DNA from 3 places in the Brevibacillus sp. NSP2.1 genome. Region 1 is predicted to be linked to each of the others. Evidence: predicted binding sites of a transcription regulator. Region 1 holds the regulator's gene; each other region holds the start of a gene.
What was found. The regulator CtsR, encoded in region 1, represses protease genes until heat stress. The targets are predictions, from matches to a motif close to ATGGTCAATAAAGGTCAAACA.

Region 1 (9,661 bases):
CAAGAGTCGACGACGGCATCATCGAGCTGAAGCTTGACGGAAGCTACGGCAGTTGTATTCTCATCCCGCTCAACCGCATTGCCGCCATCATTCCCGACGCCCCTCCGCCGGAAGCAGCCGCCGCCACAGACGAAGCGGAAGAGACAGCGCCCGTCACCCTGAATGTAATCGAAGGTTCAGCCAAAGTACTTTGATTTCTTCGCCTCGCTTCGTCCTCCCACTCCTGCTTGGGTTTCACCATGCGCCAAAAGACATTGGCGCTTCCGCTTAAAAAGCCGGGAGTGGGGGAGCCGCTTTGGTATTATCCCCTCATGGTAGACAGTGAAAAAAGACCTCATGGTATGATGAGATCAACACTGTTGACCGGAGGGGATTTTCTTATGTCGCCACGTAAAGGGCAAAAACAGCAGCAATATGACGAAGCAACGAAGAGCGAATCAGTACGTTTGCGGGTTGAGGAGCATTGGAGCTACCCAATGATAATGGAGAAATTAGGCATTAAAAGTAAGACGCAGATTCGGGAGTGGGTACAGAAACGGCAAAACGGTGAAACGTTTGAAGACTATAGAGGGCGATGGATCAAGAAGTATTTCAGCAGTCTAGAGGAAGAGAACAACTACTTGAAAGCGCAGGTCGAATACCTAAAAAAGCTCAATCCAAATCTACACGGGGAGGGAAGTTGGATAAGCAAACCCGGTTTAGGACGATCGAAGAAATGAGTCGCAAGTACGCTGTGGTCATGCTATGCGAAATAGCGGAGGTCTCCCGGGCGGGCTACTACAAGTGGAAGGCGACGGAGAAGGTTCGTAAGGTACGTGTGGAGCAGGATGCCGACCTAAAGGAACATATACTGGCAATTCACCGCATTCGCCCATACTTTGGGTATAAACGAATGCGCACGGCTCTACGCAAAGAGGGACTACAAGTAAATACGAAGAAAGTTCGCCGACTGATGCGAGAATTGGGCATCCGCTCAGTGATCCGCAAAAAGCGTCCATTTGCCGGCCGCAAGCCCTCCATCGTGTTCAACAATGTCCTTAATCGCCAGTTCGCTGCGGACGAGGCTAGAAAGAAATATGTAACCGATATTACCTATATTCGAGTCGTCGATGACTTCATTTATCTGTCCGTGGTCCTGGATCTGTATAATAACGAAACGGTTGCTTGGGAAGTGTCGGAGAGAAACGATCTTGATCTTGTGCTGTCTACGGTGAAGCAACTGGGTAATGGAGATGCGATCCTGCACTCCGACCAAGGATTCCAGTACACTACCAAGACATACGCAAATCTGTTGCAAGAACAAGGGCTAACCGGAAGCCATTCCAGACGGGGGAACTGCTTCGACAACGCTTGTGTTGAATCGTTTTTTTCACACCTGAAGACGGAAAAGTTGTATCTGGAGAAACCAAGAGATATAGCTCACGCTCGCAAACTGATCGCTGAATACATCGAATTCTACAATACAGAACGGTTCCAGAAAAAACTCGGCGACCTCTCCCCAGTCCAATACCGGGAATCGATCGCCGCTTAAGATAGCGTCTTTTTTTAGTGTCTACTTGACGGGGCTATGACCAGGGTAAGGAGGCTTTTGTTTTTACACGACCAGACAGGCTTCGTGCTTCACAATTGCTAGTGAATTTTTTGTCGACAAGTTAGGCCGAATGACCGACAAGTTCCCTCTTGCAGAGCGGTCTCGGGGTAGACTAACATGATAAGGTACCTGATCCAGGCGTTGGAGTAGGCGAGGCAAGGTTATGAAGGAGAATAGGCATGAAAAAAATTCTAATCTTTTCCGCTTCCATCGGTAACGGTCATAATCAGGCAGCGAGAGCGATGCAGGAAAGCCTGGCTGAGAATGGTTGCACCTCCATGATAATTGATACGTTGGAATATATCAGTCCTACATTTCACAAGATTTTGTTGGAAAGTTACATGAACCTGCTGAGATTGTCGCCGAAAATGTGGGGGAGAATTTACCATAACACCGAAAAAAGCCGTTTTTTTGATATGAACGTCCTGATGAACAAGCTGTTGGCAAACAAGCTGAAAAAGCTGATTAACAGCGTTCAACCGGATGCCTTTATTGCTACGCATCCTTTTGCCAGTTGCATGCTGTCTGTGCTGAAGGGCAGAAATGACTGGACGGAACCGATCTACACGATCATTACCGACTATACGATCCATCCCTCATGGATTAATCATCACATCAATTATTACTTCATTGGACATGAACAGTTGTACTATCTGGTCGACATTTACCGACAAGATCACCAGAAATTCATTCCGATGGGGATTCCGATCATGCGCAAGTTCCGCATGCCGCTTGATGCCAATGAGATCAAGCAAAGGCTTGGACTCGCGCCAGAGCAAAAATGCATCCTTCTCTCCGGGGGAGGTCTCGGCCTCGGTTCGATGGAAAAAGTTCTCGATGGACTGGAAGCCATCAACCTTCCGCTGAAAACATTTGTCATGACCGGAACCAATGAAAAGCTGTACAAAAAAGTGACGAATAAAACGTACCGTCATGAGGTAGTCCCCCTCAAATTCATTAACAACTTCCATGAGTATTTGGAGGTTGCCGATTTGATCGTCACCAAATCCGGCGGACTGACATCTGCCGAAGTGATGAGCAAGAGGGTGCCCATGATTATTTACAACCCGCTGCCAGGACAGGAAGAGAGAAACAGCCACTTCCTGCTAAACAACGGCTGCGCCGTACACGCCAATTTGTCCGAGCAGCTCATTTACTTTATCGATGAATTGTTGCACAGTCCGTCAAAAGTTGACTACATGCGACGGATGGGGCAAAAAATATCAAAGCCGGATGCCGCCCAGCGCATCGCAGAATTTATTTTGGATGATATGAGTATGCTGCAAGCAACCACTAACGAAAGTTCGTAGAACGGGCTAACAGGGGGAAGCGCATGAGTATGCCGTTTGCCATTTTCTTTGATATGGATGGCACATTGCTGCAGACGGAGAAGTTGTCGACGCCCGCTTTTTTGCGGACATTTGAGCGATTGAGAGAAAAAGGCTTGTGGGCAGGCGAGACGCCAAGCGAGGAAGAGTTGGTCAACGTGCTCGGACTGACTGTCGAGCAGGTCTGGAAAAAGCTTTTGCCAGGCGCAAATGAAGAAGCTGTCCGCGCGGCGGATGCTTTTTTGCTGGAAAACGAAATTGCTTTGCTCAAAGAAAAAGTGACCGATTTGTACCCTGGCGTGAGGGAGACGTTGGAACAGCTCCACGCCAAGGGGATTCCGCTGTTTGTCGCGAGCAACGGACAGAAGGAGTACATTGAAGCCATCTGCCAGGAGTATGCACTCAATCCGTTGCTGACGGATTTGTACTCGGCGGGACGGTTCCGCACGCGCTCCAAAGTGGATCTGGTAGCCAAGCTCATCGCCGACTACCAGGTAGAACAGGCGGTCATGGTAGGCGACCGCCATTCCGATGTAGAGGCAGGAGTAAAAAACGGCCTGTTTACCATCGGATGTGACTTCGGCTTCGCCAAGCCAGGAGAACTGGACGGGGCAAATGTCGTCATTACGCAGTTTCCGCAATTACTGGATCATTTGCCGGCAATCGACACCAAATCGCAAAGACTGACATAAACCATTCCTTTAGAGGAGTGGTTTTTTCTGTATAAAACATAAAACGCTTCGACAATTCATGAGCCGAGACGTGCCGCTTGCCGTCGACAAAACGGTCGTGCCGTTACTGTTTTGGATGGTTTCAAGCGCCCGCCTTTTGCCCACACTAGAAAGTGTATCGATCACTTGCAAGCGCGTCGCAAACCCATTATAATTAAAGTCAAAGATAGTCAAAGTCAGTAGCAAGCACATACACATATGGAATAGGAGGCGATGACTTGCGTAACATCTCGGACATCATTGAACAACACTTAAAAGGCATTTTGACACAAAGTCCCAATGGCTCGATCGAGATCCAGCGTAGTGAGCTTGCCGACTTATTTCAATGTGTGCCGTCTCAAATCAACTACGTCATCAATACGCGATTTACGGTACAAAAAGGGTACATTGTAGAGAGCAAGCGTGGGGGCGGCGGCTATATCCGCATTCGCAAGGTGCAGATTGTGAGCAAGGCGCGATTGCAGGAATTGCTGACCGAAGAGCTGATTGGCGAAAGCATCTCGCAGAGTGTAGGGAACGCGATTGTAGAGAGGCTGCAGGAAGAAGGTTTGGTCAACGCCAGAGAAGCAGCCTTGATGAAAATCGCCACCTCCCGAAATGTTTTGACTCTGGAGTCTGAATTACGGGATCGTTTGCGGGCAAATATTTTAAAGCAGATGATTGCGGCTATCTTGTTGAAGTAAATGAAGCATGTGTTAGGGGGTAGGATGTAATGAACTGTGAGGAATGCGGAAAACGACCGGCGACACTGCATTTGACGAAAATCGTCAATGGTGAAAAAACCGAATACCATATTTGTGAGCATTGCGCTTCCGAAAAAGGGGACGTCTTTACCGGATTTCACAACTTCAGCATCAACAATCTCCTGTCAGGACTGTTAAAATTTGATCCCATGCAAAAAAACGGACGCGAGCCTGCGCCCAGCAAGCCGCTCCGCTGCGAAACATGCGGACTCACGTATGCCCAGTTCAGCAAAAGCGGCCGATTTGGCTGCAGCGATTGCTACACCTTCCTGGGTGACCGGCTCGATCCGTTGTTCCGCCGCATTCACGGCAATACGCAGCATAGCGGCAAGGTTCCGGAACGCACAGGCGGGCAGTTGAAAATCCGCAAAGAGCTGGAGCAGCTAAAACGTGCGCTGCAAAACCACGTCGCCAGCGAAGAGTTTGAAAAAGCGGCTGAAATGCGCGACCGAATCCGTGCGCTGGAACAAAAAATCGCTCAATCGTAACAAGGGGAGGTAAGCTGGTCATGTCACAAAAGCAGTTTATGCAAAACCCGTGGAGCAATTGGATGAAAGGAGAAGGTCCTGATTCCGATATCGTCATCAGCACACGGCTGCGCATCGCCCGAAACCTGCGCCAGCACCCTTTTCCGTTATTGGCAACCGACTCGCAAGGCGAGGAAGTCGTCAGAAAGGTAACGGAAGTGAGCGAATCGGAGGCCATGCGCAAGCGCCAGCCGCTGCAGGTTCTCCATATGGACCAGATCAATCCGCTGGAAAAACGGGTGCTGGTGGAAAAGCATCTCATCAGTCCGCACTTGGCGGAGGAATCGAGAAAAGGCGCTGTGCTCCTGAGTCCTGACGAGTCTGTCAGCATTATGGTGAACGAAGAGGACCACATTCGGATTCAGGTGCTGTTGCCAGGGTTTCGTTTGAATGAAGCATGGGAAATAGGAACCAAAATAGATGATATTTTCGAGAAGCATCTGAACTTCGCGTTCGATGAGACGAGAGGCTACCTCACGAGCTGTCCGACCAACGTCGGTACGGGGATTCGCGCCTCTGTCATGCTGCATTTGCCTGCATTGGTGATGACGCAGCAGATCAGCAGAATTTTGCAGGCGATTAATCAAGTTGGTCTGGTCGTTAGAGGAATTTACGGGGAAGGCAGCGAAGCTCTAGGAAACCTGTTCCAGTTGTCTAACCAGGTCACGCTCGGAATGTCGGAAACCGATATTCTCTCCAACCTCTACGGCGTTGCCAGACAGATTATTGAGCAGGAACGCGTAGCACGTACTTATTTGCTGGAGCATACGCGCATATCTTTGGAAGACCGCATTTTCCGTTCTTACGGGATTTTGCTGTATGCGCGCACTGTGGAGTCCAAGGAAGCAGCCCAACGCCTCTCTGACGTCCGCCTCGGCATTGACCTTGGCATCATCCCGGGGGTATCGCCTCTGGTGATGAACGAGCTGCTGGTGACGACTCAGCCGGGCTTCCTGCAGCAGCATGCAGGACAAAAGCTGACGCCAGACCAGCGCGACGAGCGAAGGGCACGGTTGATTCGGGAGAGGCTCAGTGCGACAGGACCAGCATGATTGGCAAAACATAAGGCATCAACAGAAGTGAACCTATAGAGAAAAACACGGTTATACGGAGGTGTACGATATGATGTTTGGACGTTTTACAGAACGAGCACAAAAAGTACTGGCGCTTGCCCTGGAAGAGGCAGTGCGTCTCGGTCACAAAGATATCGGGACGGAGCATGTACTGCTGGGACTGATTCGAGAAGGCGAAGGGATTGCTGCCAAGGCTTTGCAATCGCTCGGACTTGGACTCGATAAAATCCAGAGCGAAGTGGAGTCGTTGATCGGACGCGGAACAGAGCAGTCCGGTAGTAATTACACGCCAAACTATACACCTCGCGCCAAAAAAGTAATTGAACTGTCCATGGACGAAGCGCGCAAACTGGGTCATACCTATGTGGGCACAGAGCACATCCTGCTCGGGCTGATCCGCGAAGGCGAAGGCATCGCCGCAAGAATCATGAACAACCTCGGCGTCAGCTTGAACAAGGCGCGTCAGCAAGTGCTGCAGCTTTTGGGCAGCTCGGAAATGATGGCGTCGCATCAGCCTTCCGGCGGCAATCCTGCAGCGAATACGCCTACGCTGGACGGATTGGCTCGCGACCTGACGGCAATCGCACGCGATGGCGGACTGGACCCTGTGATCGGCCGTCAAAAAGAAATCGAGCGTGTAATTCAAGTATTGAGCCGGCGCACCAAAAACAACCCGGTACTGATCGGGGAGCCTGGTGTGGGGAAAACGGCCATCGCAGAAGGTCTCGCGCAAAAAATCGTCAACAACGAAATTCCGGAGACGCTGCGTGACAAGCGCGTCATGACGCTCGACATGGGAACCGTTGTGGCGGGCACCAAATATCGCGGAGAATTCGAAGACCGCCTGAAAAAAATTATGGATGAAATCCGCCAGGCAGGAAACATCATCCTGTTCATTGACGAGCTGCATACACTCATCGGCGCAGGCGGTGCGGAAGGCGCGATTGACGCCTCCAACATCCTCAAGCCGGCTCTCGCTCGCGGCGAGCTGCAATGCGTCGGGGCAACCACGCTCGATGAATACCGCAAATACATCGAAAAAGACGCTGCGCTGGAGCGCCGTTTCCAACCGATTCAGGTGGATGAGCCGACGGCAGAGGACGCGATTCGCATCCTGCATGGCTTGCGTGACCGTTACGAAGCCCACCACCGTGTAAAAATTACCGATGAAGCCATCGAGCAGGCAGTGAAGCTGTCTGACCGTTACATTACCGACCGTTTCCTCCCGGACAAGGCGATTGACCTCGTCGACGAGGCAGCGTCCAAGGTGCGCCTGCAATCGTTCACGGTTCCGCCAAACCTCAAAGAGCTGGAAGGCCGTTTGGAAGAGGTGCGCAAGGAAAAAGACGCGGCTGTGCAATCGCAGGAGTTTGAAGAGGCGGCGGCCCTGCGCGATCAGGAACAGAAGCTTCGCGAAGAACTGGACAAAACGAAAAAAGACTGGAAAGAACGCCAAGGCCAGTTGAACATGGAAGTGACGCCAGAGGATATCGCGACTGTCGTCGCTAGCTGGACGGGAATCCCTGTTCTGAAGCTGAAGGAAGAGGAAACAGAGCGCCTCCTGAAAATGGAAGAGATTTTGCACGATCGCGTCATCGGTCAGGACGAAGCGGTCAAATCCATCTCCCGCGCGATTCGCCGTGCCCGTGCCGGTCTGAAAGACCCGAAACGCCCAATCGGTTCGTTTATTTTCCTCGGCCCGACAGGCGTGGGGAAAACCGAACTGGCCCGTGCCGTGGCAGAGACGCTGTTTGGAGACGAGGACGCCATGATCCGCGTCGACATGTCCGAGTACATGGAGAAACACTCCACTGCCCGTCTGGTAGGGGCTCCTCCAGGGTATGTCGGCTTTGACGAAGGCGGCCAGTTGACGGAAAAAGTGCGCCGCAAGCCGTACTCCGTCATCCTGCTGGATGAGATCGAGAAGGCGCATCCGGATGTTTTCAACATTTTGCTCCAGGTGCTCGATGACGGCCGATTGACGGACTCCAAGGGCCGTACCGTAGATTTCCGCAACACCGTCGTCATCATGACCTCCAACGTCGGAGCCAGCATGATTAAGAAAAACACGACACTCGGTTTCACCACCAACGATACCGAGAAAAAATATCAGGATATGAAGGACAAAGTCATGGATGAGCTGAAAAAGAGCTTCCGTCCGGAGTTCCTGAACCGCATCGACGAAGTCATCGTGTTCCACTCCTTGGAGCAGGAGCATATCGAGCAAATCGTATCGCTGATGACCGACGAGCTGCGCAAGCGTTTGAAAGAACAAAGCATTGATTTCCAATTGACGGAAGATGCCAAAAAGCTGCTGGCAAAAGAAGGCTTCGATCCAGCGTACGGGGCGCGCCCGCTGCGTCGTGCCATTCAGCGCCATATCGAAGACAAATTGTCGGAAGAACTGCTCAAGGGCAACATCAGCAAGGGCGACACAGTCAACATCGAGGCCGAAGAAGGCAAACTGGTCGTCAAACGACTGGAAAAAACAAAATCGTAAGCTGGGCGAAAAGCATCATGAAGAATGCCTCCTGTTTTGGGAGGTATTCTTTTTTTGGCTGCACAACTATGATAAAAGTAGAGAAGAAAATCCAAGTGAGGGTAGCGATTATGGCAAAGTATAAAACGAAATACGCGTGTCAAGAATGTGGCTATGAATCGCCAAAATGGATGGGAAAATGCCCGGGCTGCAATAGCTGGAATACATTGGTGGAAGAAGTGACAGTCAAGGCGGCGCACCGCCACGAAGGGCTGAGCGGCGGCACGCGCCAGTCGGCTATCCCTTTGACGCAGGTAGCCAGCGAAGAAGAGCCGCGCATGGATACGACCATTGGCGAGTTGAACCGCGTGCTCGGGGGAGGGCTCGTCCCAGGCTCGCTCATCCTGGTCGGCGGCGATCCGGGTATCGGCAAGTCCACACTGCTGTTGCAGACCTCTTTTGCTCTGGCTCATCAGGGGGCCAAAGTGCTGTACGTATCCGGGGAGGAGTCCGCGAAGCAGATCAAGCTGCGCGCAGACCGGCTGCATATGCAGACGCCCCCGATGTTTGTATTGGCAGAAAATGATTTGGATTTGATCGAACAGCATATTAATCAAGTAGACCCTCATGTGTTGATTATCGACTCGATCCAGACCGTGTTCCATCCCGCTGTGCAGTCTGCGGCCGGAAGCGTCGCGCAGGTGCGCGAGGCGACGGCCCAGTTGATGCGGATTGCCAAGGGCAAAGGAATCTGTACTTTTATTGTCGGCCACGTGACCAAAGAAGGCTCGATCGCAGGTCCTCGTATGCTTGAACATATGGTGGACGCAGTTCTCTATTTTGAAGGCGAGCGCCACAATACGTTCCGGATTTTGCGCGCTGTCAAAAACCGTTTTGGTTCGACAAACGAGATCGGAATTTTCGAGATGAAGGATCGCGGTCTGGAAGAGGTCGCAAACCCTTCCGAGATTTTTCTGGCTGAGCGTCCCTTCGGCGTGGCTGGCTCCACCGTCGTAGCCAGCATGGAAGGCACCCGTCCAGTCCTGGTGGAGCTTCAGGCACTCGTGGCACCGACCAGCTTCGTTACGCCCCGGAGAATGGCTACAGGCGTCGATCACCAGCGTGTGGCGATGATTATGGCTGTTTTGGAAAAGCGCATGGGCATGATGCTGCAAAATCAGGACGCGTA
Region 2 (9,661 bases), 800 kb from region 1:
ATCTATTACTTGCCGCAATGAACGAAATCACGGGAGATTTTGTCACCGCAGTCAAAACATTGAGCGGAGTTTTGGCGGTGCGTGGAGATGTGCTGCCTGCGTCCACGCAATCCATTCGTCTGAAAGCCGAAATGACGGATGGCTCAATCGTGATCGGAGAATCCCAAATACCGCTGACAGGCAAGGAAATCAGACGGGTTTTCCTTGATCCGGCAGACGCTGTGCCGCTGAGCGAGGCGCTTTTGGCCATTGCTGAGGCGGATGCCATTTTGATTGGACCGGGCAGTTTGTACACGAGCATACTGCCCAATTTGCTGGTGCGCGGTCTGTTTGCTGCGATCAAGCGCTCAACGGCCCCGAAGATTTATATTTGCAACGTAATGACACAGCCAGGAGAGACGGACGGTTTCACCGCCTCGAAGCATGTGCAGGTCATGTACGATCATGTAAAAGAATCATTTCTGGATACGATCATTGTCAATTCAGCCGAGCTGCCGAACCACGTGTTGGAAAAATACGCGGAGAAAGGAGCGGCTCCTGTCCCCTGTGACCTGAAAAAGCTGCGTCAGCTCGGCTTGCATATTGTCGCAAAGCCGTTGGTTACATTTGAGGATGGTTACCTGCGTCACGATGCGCATGCCGTGAGCAAGCAAGTCGTTTCACTCGTCAAGCGCAGACGGAGGGTGCTGAAGATAGAGAAGGAGTAGTGAGGTTCGATGTCATTCGCCGCGCATACCAAAAAAGAACTGACCATGATGGAGGGCGCCGACTGCTGTAGCAAGGCCGAATTGTCTGCCTTGATCCGTATGAACGGGAGCTTGCAGTTCGGAGCAGGACGCCTGGTGCTGGATGTGACGACGGAAAATGCGGCGATTGCCAGAAGGATTTACACCTTGATTAAAAAGCTGTTTCAGACGCACTGCGAGCTGCTCGTTCGCAAAAAGATGCGGCTGAAAAAGAACAACGTCTACATCGTGCGAATACCTAACCAGGCCAATGAAATTTTGCAAGACCTGGCGATCATGGACAGCAGCCTGTCGTTCGTACCCGGGATCGCTCCCGAGATTGTGAAAAAGTCGTGCTGCCGGGCTGCCTACCTGCGCGGTGCTTTTCTGGCAGGCGGTTCGGTCAACCATCCGGAGGCATCCAGCTATCATCTGGAGATATTCACCTCCTATCAGGATTTTTGCGAAGCATTGACCAAGATCGCCAATCGGTATAAACTAAATGCCAAGTGCATCGAGCGGAAAAAGGGGTACGTCCTCTACATTAAAGAAGGCGAGAAAATCACGGAGTTTTTGAGCCTGATCGGAGCACACCAGGCTCTGTTGTATTTTGAGGACGTCCGGATCGTAAAGGACATGCGCAACTCTGTGAACCGTTTGCACAATTGCGAGATTGCCAACATCAACAAAACGGTAAACGCTGCCACAAGACAAATGGAAAACATTCAGCTCATCGACCAGGAAATCGGGCTGGAGAACTTGCCCAGACGTCTGCGTGAGGTAGCCGAACTTCGTGTGGCACACCCCGACATCAATTTGAAAGAACTGGGGGAAATGGTCCCAAGCGGAGTTGTCAGCAAATCGGGAATTAATCACCGCTTGCGAAAAATTAACGAAATCGCTGACAAAATACGTGAAAAACAAAATCTTTCGTTGTAGATGCATGATATACTAAAGGATAATAGTCTACAAGGTTAGGAGGTCCATTCATGGTTCAACAGCAGGTTGTGGTTCAGTTGAAGACCGGTTTGCAGGCTCGTCCGGCTGCCTTTTTCGTACAAGAGGCCAACCGTTTTGTATCGGAAGTATTCGTAGAAAAAGGCAACAAAAAGGTCAACGCGAAAAGCATCATGGGTATCATGAGCCTCGCCATCAGCTCGGGAACGGAGATTACCATCTTGGCAGAAGGGCCGGATGCCTCCCAGGCAGTTTCGAGCCTTTCCAATCTGGTAAGCAAAGAAGAGTAGAAAACGATGGACGAAAGACACTGTCCCTTAATCGGGGGTGTCTTTTTTTGCGTCCATGCATCATTTTGCGTGGCGCAGGGTATTGCTAAACAATGTAGAGCGCAATAAAGGAGGAATGACTCATGAGCAATCGTGACACGTGTCGGGATAGCTGCAACGAAGGTCGGGATGCATACGACATGGACATCGACCGGATGATAAATGAAGGACTTGGAGGCGGAATCGTTTCCGATCAGAACGGCTTGATCGAGGAAACGAGCGTGGATACGATGACAGGGGCAAGCTCCGCGCAGCAAGCCTTAGACGACGAGCGATAAGAGGGAAGAACCTATGGATCTGACAAGAGCGCAGGCTATTCTTTATTCTCCTGAAAAAATCAAGGTAGAATACCAAGGCGAGTCGGTGTGGATCGATGCAGTTGACGAGAGGACGTCTACCGCGCGCATTCATCAGGAAAGAAACCCCGGCAACAGCTTGACTGTGTACGTCAGTCAGTTGGAAGAAGTCTAAGTCTACCCTCGCAAACGAAACAAAAGCGTAGCTGGCAAGCCGAGCGCGGGACGTCCTGGCGTTTTCACGGCTGCTTTGTCAGCGAATGATAAGGGCGTGCCGACAGGGGACCACCGAGGCACATACAGCGCCCTATAAAAAAACACTCGTGCCAACAATTCGATGGGCACGAGTGTTTTTTGACGCAGACGTTACTTTTTCGAAGAAGGCTCGGAAGTAATGACTTTGTCGATCAATCCGTACTCTACTGCTTCTTGGGCAGAGAGGAAGTTGTCGCGATCCGTATCCTTCTGGATGCGCTCCAGCGGCTGTCCTGTACGCTCAGCCAGGATGGTGTTCAGGTGGTCGCGCATTTTCAAAATGCGTTTCGCCGCGATTTCGATATCGCTTGCCTGACCTTGTGCACCGCCCAATGGCTGGTGAATCATCACTTCGCTGTTTGGCAGCGCATAGCGTTTGCCTTTTGTTCCGGCAGCGAGCAGGAAAGCGCCCATCGAAGCGGCCATTCCGATACAAATGGTGGAGACGTCTGGCTTGATGAAGTGCATCGTATCGTAAATCGCCATTCCGGCAGTGATGGAACCGCCAGGACTGTTTATGTACAGATGAATGTCTTTCTCCGGATCTTCCGCCTGAAGGAACAACAGTTGGGCCACCACAATGTTGGCTACCGTGTCATTGATGGGGGTTCCCAGAAAGATGATGCGGTCTTTGAGCAGGCGCGAATAAATATCGTAAGCACGTTCACCGCGGTTGGTCTGTTCAATGACAGTTGGAATCAAATTCATGTGCATCTCGTCTTCCTCCTCTCTTTGTAAGATTATCATACACCAAAGGTCAATGAAGGTCAAACACATAAGTGCACGCCCTCACTACCATGTTTGCCATTTTGCCTCTCCCTAAACCTATGGCAAAAGGAAAGCATTCATTCTTCTTCCGCGTCGTCTGCTTCCGTCAGGTCGACAGCCAGCTTGAGCGTCGCCTTCATCTTTTTGCCCTTGATGATCGTATATTCCTCCACCTGCTTGGCCGAAAGCTGATTGATGGCCTCTGCCAGCTCCTGCTGATTTTTGTACGGCTGGATGGTCAGCAAACATTCTTCATCGCTGGCTTCCTGGTAAATCAGAAAAAAACGATCGCTCGCCATGAGAGCTTCCTCCGTTCAAACAAAGTTATCCACAGTTTTATCAACAGGTTGTGCACAAAACATTTGTTCGCGGGATAGCACGCCTGATTTCCATAGTTTTGGCATATTTGGCGTCTCGTTAACATAGGAAAAGTATGGAATGAAAAAGAGGAAAAAGCAGATATGTGTCGAAAATGATAAAATTGGAATTCATTTCATAAAAATCGAGGGGTGTTTAGTATGCTTCGCAAGTTTTCCACATTGATGCTTACAGCCGCTTTGCTGACAGGAAGTGTTGCAGCGACTGCTGCTTTTGCCCAACAGGCACCTGCACAGCAACAACTGAAAATCAAAGTTGAGCTGAATGGCAAAGAGCTGCCGTTTCCTCAAGACATCGTAACTGAAAACGGAGTGGCTTATGTAAACGCAAGTACGTTGGCATTGGCACTCGGAGGCGCAGCAGCATGGGATACCATGACCAAATCGCTTCTGGTTTCCAAAGATAACAAGTACGGCCTGCGCATGTATGAAAACAGCACGTTTGCTTACAAAAACGGCAAGGAAATCCGCGTGCCGAACCCGCCGCGTGCAACTACCGGAGCTGTGCTGGTACCATTGGTGTACATCGCACAAGAGCTGGGTGCCAAAGTGACTTACGATGCGAAAACACTCACCTACAAGCTGACAACCGAGATCAATTCGTAACCTTTTGGATGATTCCTCCGTTGTGATTGCCTTCGCGCTTCTCGTATAATAGAGAAAAAGCAGGCGCAATCGAGAGGGGACTTACACTCATGCAAGGAACCACGTTTGCCAGTGTAGCGATGCTGGTTGGCTTTGTAGTATTGGCCATATACGTTACGTGCAAAGCGTATTCCCAAAAATACAAAGAGTAATAATATTTTTCCATAAAAACGACCACTCTTGCGGGATGTGGTTGTTTTTATTTAATTTTCTGAAAATATACTGCACGGAAATATAAACCAAGGCAATAAAACAGGAGAAATATTATCATTTCTATTGCAAATTTTCTAAAATATCCTACAATGAAAGAGTGCATCATAGTTTGTTCGTAAATAAAGAGGGGGATGTTTTGCTATGAAAAAACAGAAATCACTGTCAATTCTGGCTGCTACGGTAGCACTGGGGACATTGCTTGCAGGTTGCGGCGGCGGTCAATCCAGCGCCCCACAATCGAACAGCGGAGGCGGAAGCACCAGTGGCGGCGGAGCAGGGGAGAAGCTGGTTATCGCCGTAGTCGGTCCGATGTCCGGCCAATATTCCGATTATGGAAGCACAGCCAAAGCAGGTGCGGAATACGCCCTGAAGGAAAAGCAGGAGGCGTTCAAGGCGCTCGGCTTTGACGTACAGCTTTCCGCACAAGACGACCAGGCTGACCCGAAACAAGGGGTAGCCGTCGCCCAAATGTTGATTTCCAACCCTGATGTGGTAGGTGTCGTCGGCCACGCAACAACTGGTGCCTCGATTACTGCCGCTGCCCAATACGATCAAGAAAAGCTCGTGATGGTATCTCCATCCGCAACAGGTTCTGACCTGACTGAGCAAGGCAAAAAGATCGTACACCGCATCTGTGCGCGTGATGACCAGCAAGGCTCCAAGGCAGCCATCTACGCGAAAAACCAGCTCGGTGTAAAATCGGCGTTCATCATGCACGACAAGGCTGCTTACGGCCAAGGTCTTGCGGAAGAAGTGAAAAAGCAGTTTGAAGCAGACGGCGTGCAAATCGTCGGCTTCGAAGGCGTAACCGCAGGCGAGAAAGATTACAGCGCGGTCATCAACCAGATCGTGTCGAAAAATCCGGAAATGATCTACTTCGGCGGCTACTACTCCGATGCTGGTATCATCGTCAAGCAGGCGCGCGAAAAAGGCTTCAAAGGCATCTTCATGGGTGGAGACGGCTACGACTCCGCTGACCTGGTGAAAATCGCCGGCGCTGAAAATGCGAACAACGTCGTCTTCACCTCGACTGTCGGTGACGTAGGCGCTACAGAAGAAGGCAAGAAATGGATCGAAGACTTCGAAAAATCGACTGGCAACAAAGTGGGGATCTTCACATCTTTCGGTTATGATTCCATGGGCGTAATGCTCAACGGTCTGGAAGAAGCGATCAAAGCGAACGGCGGCAAAAAGCCAACCCGTGAGCAAGTGCTGGAAGCCGTGCACAAAACAAAAGACTACAAAGGCAAATTCGTAAACGTGACCTTCAACGACAAAGGCGACAACGAGTTCGCGTCCGTCTACGTGTACAAATACGAAGACGGGAAAAAAGTTTACATCGGCGAAGCGAAGTAATCGGTCGGTAGGAACGAGCCGTTTGGGACATACTACGTTTGGCACGAAGACCAGCTAGAAGGAGGCATTCGCATGTCAAACAATCGCAATACGAAAAACGGCGGCAATCAAGGGCACAGCAGCAAGACCCAGGATACCCAGAAGCAAAAGTCCGAACGAGATCGCAACCTGAACAAGCAAGACCCGCAATAAGCGAAAAGCAAAAAGCCCACCCAAGCGAGCTTGACGCTCCTGGGTGGGCTTTTGCGATCTTACCAGATTCCTTGCTTGCTCGGCAGCCGTTTTTCCGGGTGGCCGTAGCCTTGGTGCTTGCGGCTTCTCAGATTTTTCGCCTGCGATTCGCGAATTTTGGCGACGAACTCGCTCGTGCTCATTTTGGTAAAGTCCATAGGGCACCTCCATCTTCCACGCTGTTTGGCTTGACGCCTTTTTAGGATGGCCCTTTTTGCTCGTGCGCAATCGGGAGCGTAATTTTTACAGTCGTGCCCTCATTGCGTTTGCTGGCGATTTCCAGGTGGCCTCCGTGGTCTTTGATGATTTTGCTGCTAATCATCAGGCCCAGGCCGGTTCCGTTTTCCTTTGTAGTGAAAAAAGGATCGCCCAGCTTCGGAATCAGCTCTTCCGGTATTCCGCAGCCGTTGTCCGCGATCGTAATCAGTACCTCCTGATCGGCCTTTGCGCTGGTGGCTAGCATGATCTCGCCGTGTCCGTCAATCGCTTCGAGCGCATTTTTGACGATGTTGATAAACACTTGCTTCAACTGGTTTTCTTCGCCGGAAATAACGGGGGCATACTCAAAAGACGTGTGAATCGGAATGTTTTTCAGGTTCGATTCCGATGCCAGCAAGGTCAAGACGTTTTCCAGCAAGGAGACGAGGGAAAGCGACTTGATCTGGACGTTGTGCGGCTTGGAAAGCACGAGCAGCTCGCTGACGATGAAGTTGATCCGGTCCAGCTCCGAGAGCATGATGTCCGCGTACATTTGTTGCTCGCTCAGCGTCGGCTTCAAAAGCTGGATAAAGCCTTTCAGCGAAGTGAGCGGATTGCGAATCTCGTGCGCGATGCCCGCGGCCAGCTCGCCGATCACCGAGAGCTTCTCTGCCTGGCGGAGCAGCAGCTCGTTGTTGCGGCGCTCGGTAATGTCGCGGGACACGATGATAAAGCCGTCGCACTCGCCGCAGTCGGTCAAAATCGGCGCGCCTTTTGCCTCCAGAACGATCCAGTCGCCATGCGCGCTCCGGTAGCGAAATTCGCAGGTGCGAGGCTCCAGCGTCCGGACCAGATCGTGAAATTGCTCGCGGACACGCTCGACGTCTTCCGGGTGAACGCATTGGAAGCACATTGGCCCGGCGTGCTGGCTCGTCCCTGTGACCCGCTCATAGGAAGGCGAGAGGTGCACGATCTCGCCATGCTTGTCGGTAATCAAAATCAAATCGTCGGTATGCTCGGCAATGATTTTGCTTTCCTTTTTGATGCGGGACAAAGCCGCCTCGGAAACTTTGCGTTCCGTGACGTTGCGGGACACAAACATGATGTTTTTGACGGTCCCGTCTTCCTGGACCATGGGAATGCCGCGCGTCTCGAAGGAGATCCACGCGCCGTTTTTATGCCGGGAACGAAGCTCGAGGAAGACGGGCTGTTTGGTTTGGAAAATTTCCCGCTGTTTGGCCAGGAGCAGAGGGAAGTCTTCGGGATGAGTGATTTCCAGGCTGCCCGGAGAGACGAGCTCGGCAGGCGAGTAGCCGAGCTGCTGCTCGATGGATGGAGAGACGTATATCCGCTGCAGCGTCTCGTCGAAAATCGTCACAAGGTCCTGGGTATGGTCAATCAACAGCCGATACTTGGTTTCGGTCTGGCGCAGCGCTTTTTCGATCCGCTTGCGGTCGGAGATATCGCGCGTGACGCAGGAGGCCGCGATAATGGTGCCATTTTCGTCCCGGATGGGGGTTGCGGACAGCGTAACTTCTACGAGTGTCCCGTCTTTGCGCTTTCGCACCGTCTCGTAGTTGGTCAAATGAACGCCCATGCTCCTGACGGCGTCAAACAGTTGTCTCGTTTCGTTGACGAGCTCGTCCGGGATAAAACAGTACGGAGAAGCGTCAAGCTCCTCCAGCGACCACCCGTAATATTGCTCAAACGCTTGATTGACCAGCACGATGCGGTTGTCCATGTTGCTGATGGAGATGGCATCTGTCGTATAGTGAAAAAACGCTTTCAAAATCTGGTCGGGAAAGAGGAGACTCGTCATCTGGCGCGGAACATGCTTCTTTTTCCACGTAAACGTGGGCTTTAGCTGATCTGTCATAAATATCCTGCCTTGCGGTTCAATTATTTGGATAGTCGTGTCGAGATAGTATTCGTGTTGTTGACGGTGTTTTCCTATCGCCAAAATTAGAATATAGTGGGATTGGCTGGTAATTTATCGTTGGTAAACGGTTGAAGGTTCAAAAGCGCCGAAAAAATAGGCTATAATGTAGGGAGCAAAAACTGGCGGGGGTGTATGCATGAGCACGGGGTTTATCATCGTTCTTGTCCTGACGTTTGTTCTTATCATCGGGGCCACGATTTTGGTTACGAATAAAGCTTATTCCCGGAAACCGGAGCAGATTGATCCGCTGCCGGGGAAAGACGCGGCGAGCAAAGAGCTGGATCAGTAGAGCGGAAAAAATCAAGCCTGCGGCGAGGATGGCGCTGCGCAGGCTTTTTTGGCGCGAAAAACAGGGCTGTAAACAGAAAAAAGACTGGAATGCATCCAGTCTTTTTCGTATGGTACGCCTGAAGGGAATCGAACCCCCGCACATGGTTCCGGAGACCATTGCTCTATCCACTGAGCTACAGGCGTGCAATATAATGGGTGACACTAATTAATTATAAGTCATCCACGGGGAAAAATGCAAACGAAAAACGAGATTTTGTGTGATTTTTTTTCATGAGTGTGAACAGGAAGCAATCTCAATTTTTTGTGTACGCTCTTCAAAAATTGGCAGGAAAATTGCAAGAGAGAACGAATATAATGAAAATTAAAGAGACATTCGCAAGAAGCAGTGGGAAGGGGGCGAGCTTCATGAACATGGGATTGGGTTTGTATCAGGAACAGACGCTGAAACTTGTGATGACGCCGGAGTTGCGTCAGGCCATTACTATATTGCAATACTCTGCTGTTGATCTGATCTCCTATTTGCAGGATCAGGCCAACGAAAATCCTGTATTTGACCTGGAAGTGGCAGCGGAAGTGGCTACGGCAAAAGCAGAAAAGCCGGCGCCGGAAATCGACTGGAAGGAAATCGTCGGAAACCGCGCGACAGGCGATTATTCTCCGGCAAAAAATGAAAGCACTTACAACCCGCTGGATTACGTGCAGCAAGGCAACGAAAACTTGTATGAGCATCTGGAGCGGCAGCTTGGCTATGTAAAAGGCTTCTCGCCTCTGCAAAAGCGAATCGCACTGTTTTTGATCGGAAATTTGGACGAAAAAGGCTATCTGGAAATTACGCTGGAGGAAGCGAGCCGCAATCTCGGGGTAGACGTGCCGGAGATTGAGGATGTGCTGTCGGTGTTGCAGCATTTTGATCCGGTAGGCGTGGCGGCGCGTAGTCTGGAGGAATGTTTGCTCTTGCAGTTGGAGCACCTGGCCCTCGACGACGAAAAGATCGTCCTGGTCGTGCGCAACCATCTGCAAGACCTCGCCGACAACCGCTACCAGCGCATTGCCGACAAAGTGGGCTGCACGCCGCAGGAAG
Region 3 (9,661 bases), 1.5 Mb from region 1:
GCGTAAACGACATTAAAAAGCCGGCGACGATCCCAGGCATAATCAAGGGCAGCGTCACATGGCGCAGCGTCTCCCACGGGGTCGCGCCCAAATCTTGTGCGGCCTCCTCCAGCTCCTTGCCCATATCGGCGAGGCGGGCGGAGATGATGACCATCACGTACGGCATGGAAAACGTCACGTGCGCCATAATCAGGGTCCATTTGCCAAGCTCGATGTGCGCTTGGCTGAACAAAACCAATAGGGCCAGTCCCATCATGATCTCGGGAATGACGATCGGCAAGTAAATCAGCCCGTTGACGATGTTGCGCCAGCGCAAGGAATAATGCTTGATCGCAAGCGATGCGGCCGTGCCGAGAACAGTCGCCAGCACGCTGCTGATGACGCCGATCGACAGGCTGTTCGTCAAGGCCTGCATCACCTGCCGGTTGTCAAACAACGATACATACCACTTCCAGGTGAATCCGTTCCACGTCGCATTGATGCGCGAATCGTTGAACGAGTAGAGCACGAGAATGGCAATCGGCAAGTACAAAAAGACGAGCATCAGCCAGGAGTAGCCGGTCAGCGTATGTCTGCGCCATGTTTTCATGCTGCTCCCTCCTTCGCTTCGCCCGCTTTGGCCGCGCGGAAGTAGAGAAGAATGAGAAGCATCGACAGAAGCATCAGCACGATGGACAGCGCCGAGCCAAACGGCCAGTCACGCGCCGAGAGAAACTGGTTCTGGATGACGTTTCCGATCAGGGCTGACTTCGCTCCGCCCATCACATCCGGGACGACGAACATCCCGATGGAGGAGACGAACACGAGAATTGATCCGGTGACGACGCCTGTTTTGGTCATCGGCAACGTCACATGCCAGAACGCTTTCCACGGAGTCGCCCCGAGGTCGTAAGCGGCTTCCAGCTTGCGGCGGTCCATCTGCTCCAGCGACACGTAAATCGGCAGCACCATGAACGGCAAAAGCGTGTACACCATGCCGAGCAGCACCGAGCCGGAATTGTACAACAGCGGCAACGGTTCCGTGATAAGCCCCAGCGACTGCAAAATCGTATTGACGACGCCTTGCGAGCGCAGGATGATGACCCAGGCGTAGGACCGGACGAGGAAGTTGATCCAGAACGGAATCATCACCAAGAGCAGCCAAATTTGCTGCGAAGACTTTTCCAGCCGGGAGATGTAGTACGCGAGCGGATAGCCGCAGACGATCGACAAAAACGTCGTCAGGATGGCGACCACCAGCGTGTCCGCGAAAATTTGCCCGTACAAAGGGTCCAGGATGCGAATGTAATTGTTCAGCGTAAACTCATAGACAACTTGCCCGTATGTGCCTCTTTTTAAAAACGATAACAGCGCAATCAGGAGCATGGGCAGGACGAAAAGCACACCCATCCACAAAAGGGCGGGTGCCGCGAGCAGTTTTACCGGCTTTTTGTTCAACAAGTCAGGATCACCTCGTCCGTCTGCGCCCAACCAAGAGCTACCCGATCTCCCACCTTCCAGTCCAGACCGTCGCCCGCATACTGATGCGCCATTACCGTCATGTCCTGGCTGTCCAGGCGGATAAACACTTTGCGCAGGTTGCCGAGGAATACCGCGTCGGTAATCGTCCCCTGCTTCTTGTGCTTCTCAGGCTCCGTATGCGGCTGATACAGCTTGATCTTTTCCGGACGGACCGCTGTGTTCGTGCCGTTTTCGCGGAAAATGTTGTTCTCGCCGATAAACGTAGCGACAAACAGCGTTTGCGGATGGTTGTAAATCTCTGCCGGGGAAGCAATCTGCTCGATCCGTCCCTTGTTCATGACCGCGATCCGGTCTGACATCGCCATCGCTTCTTCCTGGTCATGGGTGACGTAGATGAACGTGATCCCGAGGTTTTTTTGCAGGTTTTTCAGCTCCAACTGCAAGCTTTTGCGCAACTGGTAGTCCAAGGCGCCAAGTGGCTCGTCCAACAACAGGACGCGCGGATTGTTGATAATCGCCCGGGCGATCGCTACCCGCTGCTGCTGTCCGCCAGAGAGCTGCTTCGGCGTGCGCTTTCTCAGCTCGGTCAGTTGCACGTACTGCAACACTTCCTCCAGGCGCTTCTTTTGCTCACTGGCACTTACCTTTTTCATTTTCAATCCGAACAAAATGTTTTGCTCGACAGTCATGTGCGGAAACAAGGCGTATTGCTGGAACACCATGTTCATGTCCCGTTGGTAAGGAGGCACATGGGTGAGCGGCTTCTCGTCGAGAAAAATCTCCCCGGAGGTCGGCTCCTCAAATCCAGCAATCATCCGCAAAAGCGTCGTCTTGCCACAGCCGCTCGGGCCGAGCAACGTCAAAAACTCCCCTTCTTCAATGGAGAGAGAAAAAGAGGGGACGACGATGGAACCGTGAAAGCTTTTTTCAATTGAATCCAGATGAATAATCGTTTTCATTCTGTCATCTCACCATATGTCATTATACTCATAGCAATCTAGGTAACTATATCGTGTTAGCTGGTTTTTGTAAACAGTTTCACCCGCATTGGCCCCTGATTTTTTTTGCAGATCGTCTTCCAGACAAAACCGAACAAAAACAAGACGGAGCAGCACCAATGTTCTCTGCTCCGTCGCCTGTTCGGATTGCCCGCTGCCCGCTACAGCGAAGGCGATTTTGGCGTGCGCCCAACCTGTGCTGCGCGCTGTTTGTTCCCTAGGAAATTGGTCCCGACTACGCCCAAAATAATCATGAGAGCGCCGAGCAGGTGGTAGTAGGCGAGCTGTTCTTGCAGGAAAAGCGCGCCAGCCGCAATCGTCACGATCGTAGACAGGTTGTTGAATACACTCATTTTTGACGCTTCCATTTTCGAGAGGGCAAAATTCGTCATGAACGACGTCACCAACGAAGACAGCACCCCCAAGTACAAGATTGCGATGACGAACGGCGAATGGCTGAACGGCACGAAAAAGGCGGACAGCGTTCCTTCCGAGCCGTGCCGGATCAAAGCCAGCGCATTAAATGACACAAAACCGATAACCGAAACCATATACGTTACGTCTATATAATGGAAGGCTTTTGTCATCTTCTTGGCGAGCACGCTATACCCGGCCAGCGAAAGAGCCGACAGCAGGATCAAAACCGTCCCGATGCTGTCGCCCATCCCCACCCCCGCTCCTTTCATCGCGAAAATGAACACGACGCCCGCGACAGACAGGAGCGTGGACAGCTTTTGCAGCCAGGTCGACGTCTCTTTCAGAAACAAGGCGGCCATTATCATCGTGAAGATCGGCACTGTCGCCGTAATAATGCCCGCCTCCGACGATGTCGTGTAGACCAGCCCGAACGTCTGCAGCCCGAAAAAGAGCGCCGGATAGAGCAAGGCAAGCGGCAGAATGGACAACATATCCCGCGGCTTGATCGACAGCCGAATCCAGCCGCACACAAGCGGAATCGAAGCTGCGACAAGCGCCACGGTAAAGCGGTGCGCCATCGTATCAAGCGGACTTGCTGCCGTGAGCGCCATTTTGACGAATAGAAAAGACAGGCCGACGATCAGGGCATTCAGCAGGGCAGCCAGTATCGCTTTTGGTTGATCTTTCAAACAAATCTCTCCTCAATCGTTGCATATGCAACTGTTCTTCTTGCTTTCATAGTAATGTGGCGCCAATCGTGCTACAATGCAAAAAAAGCCGATCTGTACCGATACACAATCTCGCAAGCCTCGCCTACCAGGACGGAGACAAGCTGCCCTCCATCCGCGAGCTGTCTGCCCGGTATCAATGCAGCAAAAGCACTGTCATTTCGGCTTTGAACGAACTGGAAAAGCGTCACCTCATCTACTCGGTAGACCGCAGCGGCTTTTACGTCGTGAAAAAAGAGCGGGAAGCCGAGCAAAAGGATACAGACATCATCGACTTTGCCACCTCTGCCCCTGATCCGGACGTGTTTCCCTATCTCGACTTCCAGCACTGTATCAATAAAGCGATTGAGACGTACCGCAACGATCTGTTTCTGTACGGCACTCCCAAAGGCTTGCCGACGCTGATCCCCGTGATCGCCAGGCACCTCGCGAACCATCAGGTGTTTGCCAAGCCTGCGAACATGTTCATCACGGCAGGCGTTCAGCAGGCGCTGTCCATCTTGTGTACGATCCCGTTTCCGAACGGCCGGGAAACCGTGCTGATCGAGCAGCCGAGCTACCACCTGTTTATCGAATATGTGCAGTTGCACAAGCTTCCGGTAAAAGGCATCCGGCGAACGGCGCAAGGGATTGATCTGGACGAGTTGGAACGACTGTTTCGTACAGAAAAGATCAAATTTTTTTACACGATGCCGCGCTTCCACAGCCCGCTCGGAACGACGTACAGCCGCAAAGAAAAACAGCGGATTGCCGAGCTGGCGCAGCAATACGACGTCTACATCGTGGAAGACGACCATATGGCGGATCTGGAGCACGACAGCAAGGCAGACCCGCTGTTCGCCTACGACCGCTTCGGCCGCACGATTTATTTGAAAAGCTATTCCAAGATTCCCAGAGAAAATATATTGAAGCTAGACGTATCCAACGTCAAGGAAGAAGCGGTTGAAAAAGGAATCAATCAGTTGATGGCGGTATTGCATGCGATGCGGTTATAATGAAGAAAGGTAAAAATCCGGCGCGAGCTTGATTGGCGGTTCGCAACATGACTCTACCCATTTTTTCCGCCGCAGCAGGCGGATTTTGAGAGATGGACAAAGGAGAATGAAATGGTTCAGAACGTTTTAGATTTTTTGATGGAATACGGCATTTGGGGAGTCGTCATCCATTCTTTTGCAGACGCCATCATCTTCCCCGTTCCCGTGTTCTTTCTGCAGGTTTCATTAAGCCTGATCGATCCATCCTCGGCTTTATGGATTGCTACGGCAGGATATATCGCCTGTCTGCTTGGAACACCAGTCGGTTACTATCTCGGCAAACTCTTGGGTCACTCTGTCCTGTACAAACTGCTCAAAAAAGAATGGATTGACTCGGCGACGGAGATGTTTCAAAAACGGGGCGAAGTCGCCATTTTTGTCGGCTCGTTTACGCCGATCCCGTTCAAAGTGTTTACGATCTTGTCCGGCTGTCTGAACTACCCGCTCTGGAAGCTGATTGGCTACGCGGCCATCGGAAGGGCTGTCAAATTTTACGTCGTCGGCTTCCTGTTTTATTATTATGGGCGGATGGCGGAAAACATGGTCGGTCATGTCTCCTTGTACGTGTTTTTGCTGATGATCCCGATTTTGTTGATAGGACTCCTGGTGCGAAAAATTCGGGCAAAAAGACAACTGCTGCATACGGTGAACAAGCAAGCGGGAAATGACTGAATCGTCCGCAAGCAAAAAAGAACCCCCCGGCAAAAGAGGCCACTGAAAAAGTCTTTACTTACAAAGAAGGTACAGTCCCCTCATTTTTGAGGCGGCTGTACCTTTTTCTATGTATACTTAAAGCATCACGGCGAAAGGGTTGAAGCCCCATGTTCCAGCCACAGATCTCATTTGCGTTTAGTCCCTACACCGCACTCTATGACCTTGTTGTCCCTAAAGATAACATGTTGCGCCAAATCAATGAACTTGTGGATTTCTCCTTTATATATGACGAATAAAAGGGAAATGCAGTAACAAAAAAGCGACACCTGCCAGGAAAAACGGAACAGGTGTCGCTTATTTTTTTACAAAAATCTCAAGTCACCGGCAAAACCTAAGTTCTTCAGTGGCCTCGGCAAAAGGGGTTCTTCTCGTTTCGGGACCTGCCGTCTGGCGGGTCTTTATGCTTTTTTCACGCGAATGCGGTCTTCCTCAACATCGACTACGATCGAGCGCACATCCGCTTCCTCCATCACCAGGTCGGCGATGCCGTCCTCTACGTACTGCGAAATGACACGGCGCAGCGGACGCGCCCCGAATGCGGGGTTGTAGCCCAGCTCTGCCAGCTTTTCCTTGGCGGCGTCTGTAACGGCAAGCTCCATGCCTTGCTCTTTCAGATTTGCCATGACATCTTGCAGCAGCAGCTCGACGATTTTGACCAGATCGTGTTTTTCCAGATGAGCGAAAGAAATGATCGAGTCGAAGCGGTTCAAAAATTCCGGCTTGAAGTACGCGCCCAGCGAGTCGAGCACGGTGCCAGGCTTAGGCGACTCTGCTCCGAAGCCGACGGAGATTTTGCGCTCGGTCACACCCGCGTTGCTCGTCGCGATAATGACGGTTTCCTTGAAGTTCACGGTGCGGCCCTGGCTGTCTGTCAAGCGGCCGTCCTCCAAAATTTGCAGGAACATGTGCATGACGTCAGGGTGTGCCTTTTCAATCTCATCGAGCAAAATGATGCTGTACGGGTTGCGGCGCACGCGCTCGGTCAACTGCCCTGCTTCCTCGTGGCCCACATACCCTGGTGGCGAACCGATCAGCTTGGAGACGGAATGCTTCTCCATGTACTCGCTCATGTCGAGACGGATCATCGAATCGCGCGTACCGAACAGCTCCTCGGCGAGCGCCTTGGACAGCTCGGTTTTCCCTACGCCAGTCGGCCCGACGAACAGGAAGGAGGCAATCGGTCTGTTTTTCGGCTTCAGTCCGGCGCGGCTGCGGCGAATCGCCTTGGCGACCTGTTTGACGGCTTCGGACTGGCCGATCACTTTGGCTTCGAGATGCGCCGCCAAATTTTTCATCCGCTCTTGCTCGTCGCTTTGCAGCTTGCGGACCGGAATGCCTGTCTTTTGCTCGATCATCTCCTGAATGTCTGCCACTTCGACCTGCACGCGATTGGCCGCTCCATCCAGTTGATCGAGCTTGGCGAGAATTTCTGCTTCCTCGTCGCGCAGGCGGGCTGCTTGCTCGTAGTTTTCTTGCTCGGTCGCGGCTTTTTTCTCCTGGTTGATTTGCGCCAGCCGCTCATGCAGGTGGGCGGTGTCTGCCCCGGACGAACGCAGGTTCAGGCGCGAGCCCGCTTCATCCATCAGGTCAATCGCCTTGTCAGGCAGGAAACGGTCCTGAATGTAGCGGTGCGAGTATTCCACGCAAGCCCGGATCACTTCGTCGGAGTAGGAGACTTGGTGGAACGCCTCGTACTTCGGACGCAGCCCTTGCAAAATTTCGATGGCGGCTTCCACTGTTGGCTCTTTGACCATCACTGGCTGCAGGCGGCGCTCCAGCGCAGCGTCTTTTTCGATGATGCGGTACTCTTTCAATGTGGTAGCCCCGATCAACTGCAACTCGCCGCGCGCCAGGGCAGGCTTGAGGATGTTGCCTGCGTCCATGGAGCCTTCCGCAGAGCCAGCGCCTACCAGCAGGTGAATTTCATCGACGAACAAAATGACGTTTTTACGCGCTTGCAGCTCGGCGATGACTTGCTTCATCTTTTCCTCGAACTGCCCGCGAATCCCTGTGCCCGCTACCAGCGAAGCAACGTCCAGCACGTACACCTGCTTGTTTTTCAGCTTGGCAGGCACTTGCCCTTCGGTAATGCGCAGCGCCAGTCCTTCCGCAATCGCCGTCTTCCCTACCCCTGGCTCCCCGATCAGAACCGGGTTGTTTTTGTTGCGGCGGTTCAAAATCTCGATGACGCGCTCGATTTCCTGGTCGCGTCCGATCACCGGATCGATCAGCCCGGCGCGCGCCGCATCGTTCAAATTGCGGCCCAGCTCGTCGAGAATGCCGCCGCGGTCCGGTGCTTGCGGCTCTTGCGCTTTAGGCTTGCCGCCCTTCGCTTGCGCCTGGGCGAAGCCTTGCAGGAACTCGTCCAGAGCGGAGAAGGAGGAAAACGGAGTGAAGCCCATGCCCATGCCGATTCCCATTTTGCTGCCCAGCTTGGCGTGGCATTCCTTGCAAAGCTGGTAGGCTTGCCGGTTGTTTTGCACTTGTATATGAACGGAAACAGTTGCTTGTCGTTGTTTGCAGATTTCGCATTGCATGTTTTCATACCCCCAAAATGTTTATTTTGGAATGTTGACGTGCACGTTTTGATTCCCGGAAGGTTCAGTGTCGTTTGACCTTCTCTGACCTTCGATGACTTTATTATAGTTTGACCTTCTTTGACTTTCAAGAGGGTTTCTTTGGATTTTGCACATAAGCTTGGGAAAAGCTAAGCAGGACGCAGGTTCGCTATTGCCTCGCCGAAAAACCCTTCCTATAATGATCTTGAGATTCGTAAAAGTCAGGAGGCTTTTCACTTGAACACACTCGCGTATGGACTCCTGGGGCTGGTCGCCCGCACGCCCAGTTCTGGCTACGATTTGATGCTCCAGCTTCAACCATTTTGGCAGGCCAAGCACAGCCAGATTTACCCGCTGCTGGCCAAGCTGGAACAGGAGGGCTACCTGGAGTTCACTCGCATCCACCAGACGGATCGTCCTGATAAAAAAGTGTATTCGATTACAGAAAAAGGGCAGATCGCGCTGCAAGTCTGGCTCAGTGAGCCGGCAGCAGAGCCTGTCGTCCGGGACGAGCTGGTCCTGAAAACGTACTGCCTCGGGCTCGCTGATGAAAATGCCGCTGCGACGATGTTTGTCGAGCGCATCCAGCAATGCCGCGAGCATCTGGACATGTACGAGCACTACATTCAGGAGTACCAGGCTGATGCTGTCGACCATCCCCACCCGCCCGACCACCCGGACCATCCGGCGTTTGGCGAGTACATTTTGCTCTCGTGGGGAGCGCGGCGGATGAAAGAAGACATCGCCTGGTGCGAATGGGTTCTGGAGCTGTTGCAAAAGCGCGGATAACGAACAAGGAAAAGCAAAAAGCAAACGAGCCTTTGGAACTGTTCGCTCCAAAAACCGTTTGCTTTTTCGTTTGGTCTGCATGAATTGTGGTTTCCTTAAAACGCGTGCGCCTCTACTTCCGCAAGCGTCGGGAGGGACGGCTGCGCCCCGCGTCTGGTCACGACGATCGCCGCCACTCTGCTGGCGAATGCCGCCGCTTCTGCTTCCGGCATCCCTTTGGCGATCCCGACGGCAAAAGCCGCGGTAAACGAATCGCCAGCCGCCGTCGTGTCCACAGGCTCTACCCGGCAAGCAGGGACGTGCGTCGCCCCGTCTGGGGTCACCAGCAGAGCGCCTTTTTCGCCCAGCGTCACGATAACCCGCTTGGGCCCGCTTGCCAAGAGCTTTTTCGCCGCCGCCTCGACTTCTGAAAGCGTAGCAGTCGGCATGCCGCTCAAGCTCGCAAGCTCTGTCTCGTTTGGCGTCAACGTGTGGACGTACTGCAGCAGCTCAGGTGACAGCGCCTGCGCCGGAGCCGGATTCAAAATAACCAGCTTGCCGAGTCCGGACCCCTTTTTCACGACGTACTCCACTACGGGAAGCGGAATTTCCAGTTGCAGCAGCACGACGTCGCTCTCCACAAGAATGGACAGGTTCTGCTCGATGTGCTCCACGCTCATTTGCGCATTGGCTCCCGGGACGAGCACAATGTTGTTTTCCCCGTCATCGCTCACATTGATAAAAGCCATGCCCGTCGTCCCCGAGCGTTTGATTCCTTCCACGTGAACGCGCGCCTCTGTCAAGCTGTTCAGCATCTTGCTCCCGTTCTCGTCTTCGCCCACCATCCCGATCATGGAAACGTGTGCGCCGAGACGCGCGGCGGCCACTGCCTGATTGGCCCCTTTGCCGCCTGGAATCAGCCGGAAGTCATGACTGGAAATCGTTTCTCCTGCCTTGGGCAGATGGTGGACGTGGGAGACGAG

Region 2: clpP (ATP-dependent Clp endopeptidase proteolytic subunit ClpP) is a predicted target of CtsR. The motif match lies at 3,316-3,336, and genes of this name have one in related genera.
Region 3: M655_RS07080 (ATP-dependent Clp protease ATP-binding subunit) is a predicted target of CtsR. The motif match lies at 7,961-7,981, and genes of this name have one in related genera.

The regions. Positions count from the first base shown of each region.
Region 1 covers NZ_CP048274.1:5,554,223-5,563,883, reverse strand. The annotation lists gene M655_RS27445 (hypothetical protein) at 1-194, shown strand, start outside; one part of gene M655_RS27440 (IS3 family transposase) at 381-639, shown strand; one part of gene M655_RS27440 (IS3 family transposase) at 639-1,531, shown strand; gene M655_RS27435 (MGDG synthase family glycosyltransferase) at 1,771-2,901, shown strand; gene M655_RS27430 (HAD family hydrolase) at 2,925-3,611, shown strand; gene M655_RS27425 (CtsR family transcriptional regulator) at 3,869-4,333, shown strand; gene mcsA (protein-arginine kinase activator protein McsA) at 4,363-4,881, shown strand; gene mcsB (protein-arginine kinase McsB) at 4,902-5,972, shown strand; gene M655_RS27410 (ATP-dependent Clp protease ATP-binding subunit) at 6,043-8,493, shown strand; gene radA (DNA repair protein RadA) at 8,604-9,661, shown strand, end outside.
Region 2 covers NZ_CP048274.1:706,775-716,435, forward strand. The annotation lists gene mgfK (gluconeogenesis morphogenetic factor MgfK) at 1-707, shown strand, start outside; gene whiA (DNA-binding protein WhiA) at 717-1,664, shown strand; gene M655_RS03465 (HPr family phosphocarrier protein) at 1,715-1,972, shown strand; gene M655_RS03470 (hypothetical protein) at 2,095-2,289, shown strand; gene M655_RS03475 (H-type small acid-soluble spore protein) at 2,303-2,482, shown strand; gene clpP (ATP-dependent Clp endopeptidase proteolytic subunit ClpP) at 2,674-3,276, opposite strand; gene M655_RS03485 (hypothetical protein) at 3,408-3,629, opposite strand; gene M655_RS03490 (copper amine oxidase N-terminal domain-containing protein) at 3,849-4,313, shown strand; gene M655_RS03495 (branched-chain amino acid ABC transporter substrate-binding protein) at 4,707-5,921, shown strand; gene M655_RS03500 (DUF4023 domain-containing protein) at 6,173-6,310, opposite strand; gene M655_RS03505 (PAS domain-containing sensor histidine kinase) at 6,352-8,226, opposite strand; gene M655_RS03510 (hypothetical protein) at 8,426-8,578, shown strand; tRNA gene M655_RS03515 (tRNA-Arg) at 8,689-8,763, opposite strand; gene rpoN (RNA polymerase factor sigma-54) at 8,986-9,661, shown strand, end outside.
Region 3 covers NZ_CP048274.1:1,440,564-1,450,224, reverse strand. The annotation lists gene M655_RS07110 (ABC transporter permease) at 1-589, opposite strand, end outside; gene M655_RS07105 (ABC transporter permease) at 586-1,389, opposite strand; gene M655_RS07100 (ABC transporter ATP-binding protein) at 1,434-2,420, opposite strand; gene M655_RS07095 (DMT family transporter) at 2,621-3,565, opposite strand; partial or broken gene M655_RS07090 (aminotransferase-like domain-containing protein) at 3,634-4,494, shown strand; gene M655_RS07085 (YqaA family protein) at 4,711-5,310, shown strand; gene M655_RS07080 (ATP-dependent Clp protease ATP-binding subunit) at 5,751-7,889, opposite strand; gene M655_RS07075 (PadR family transcriptional regulator) at 8,148-8,699, shown strand; gene rbsK (ribokinase) at 8,795-9,661, opposite strand, start outside.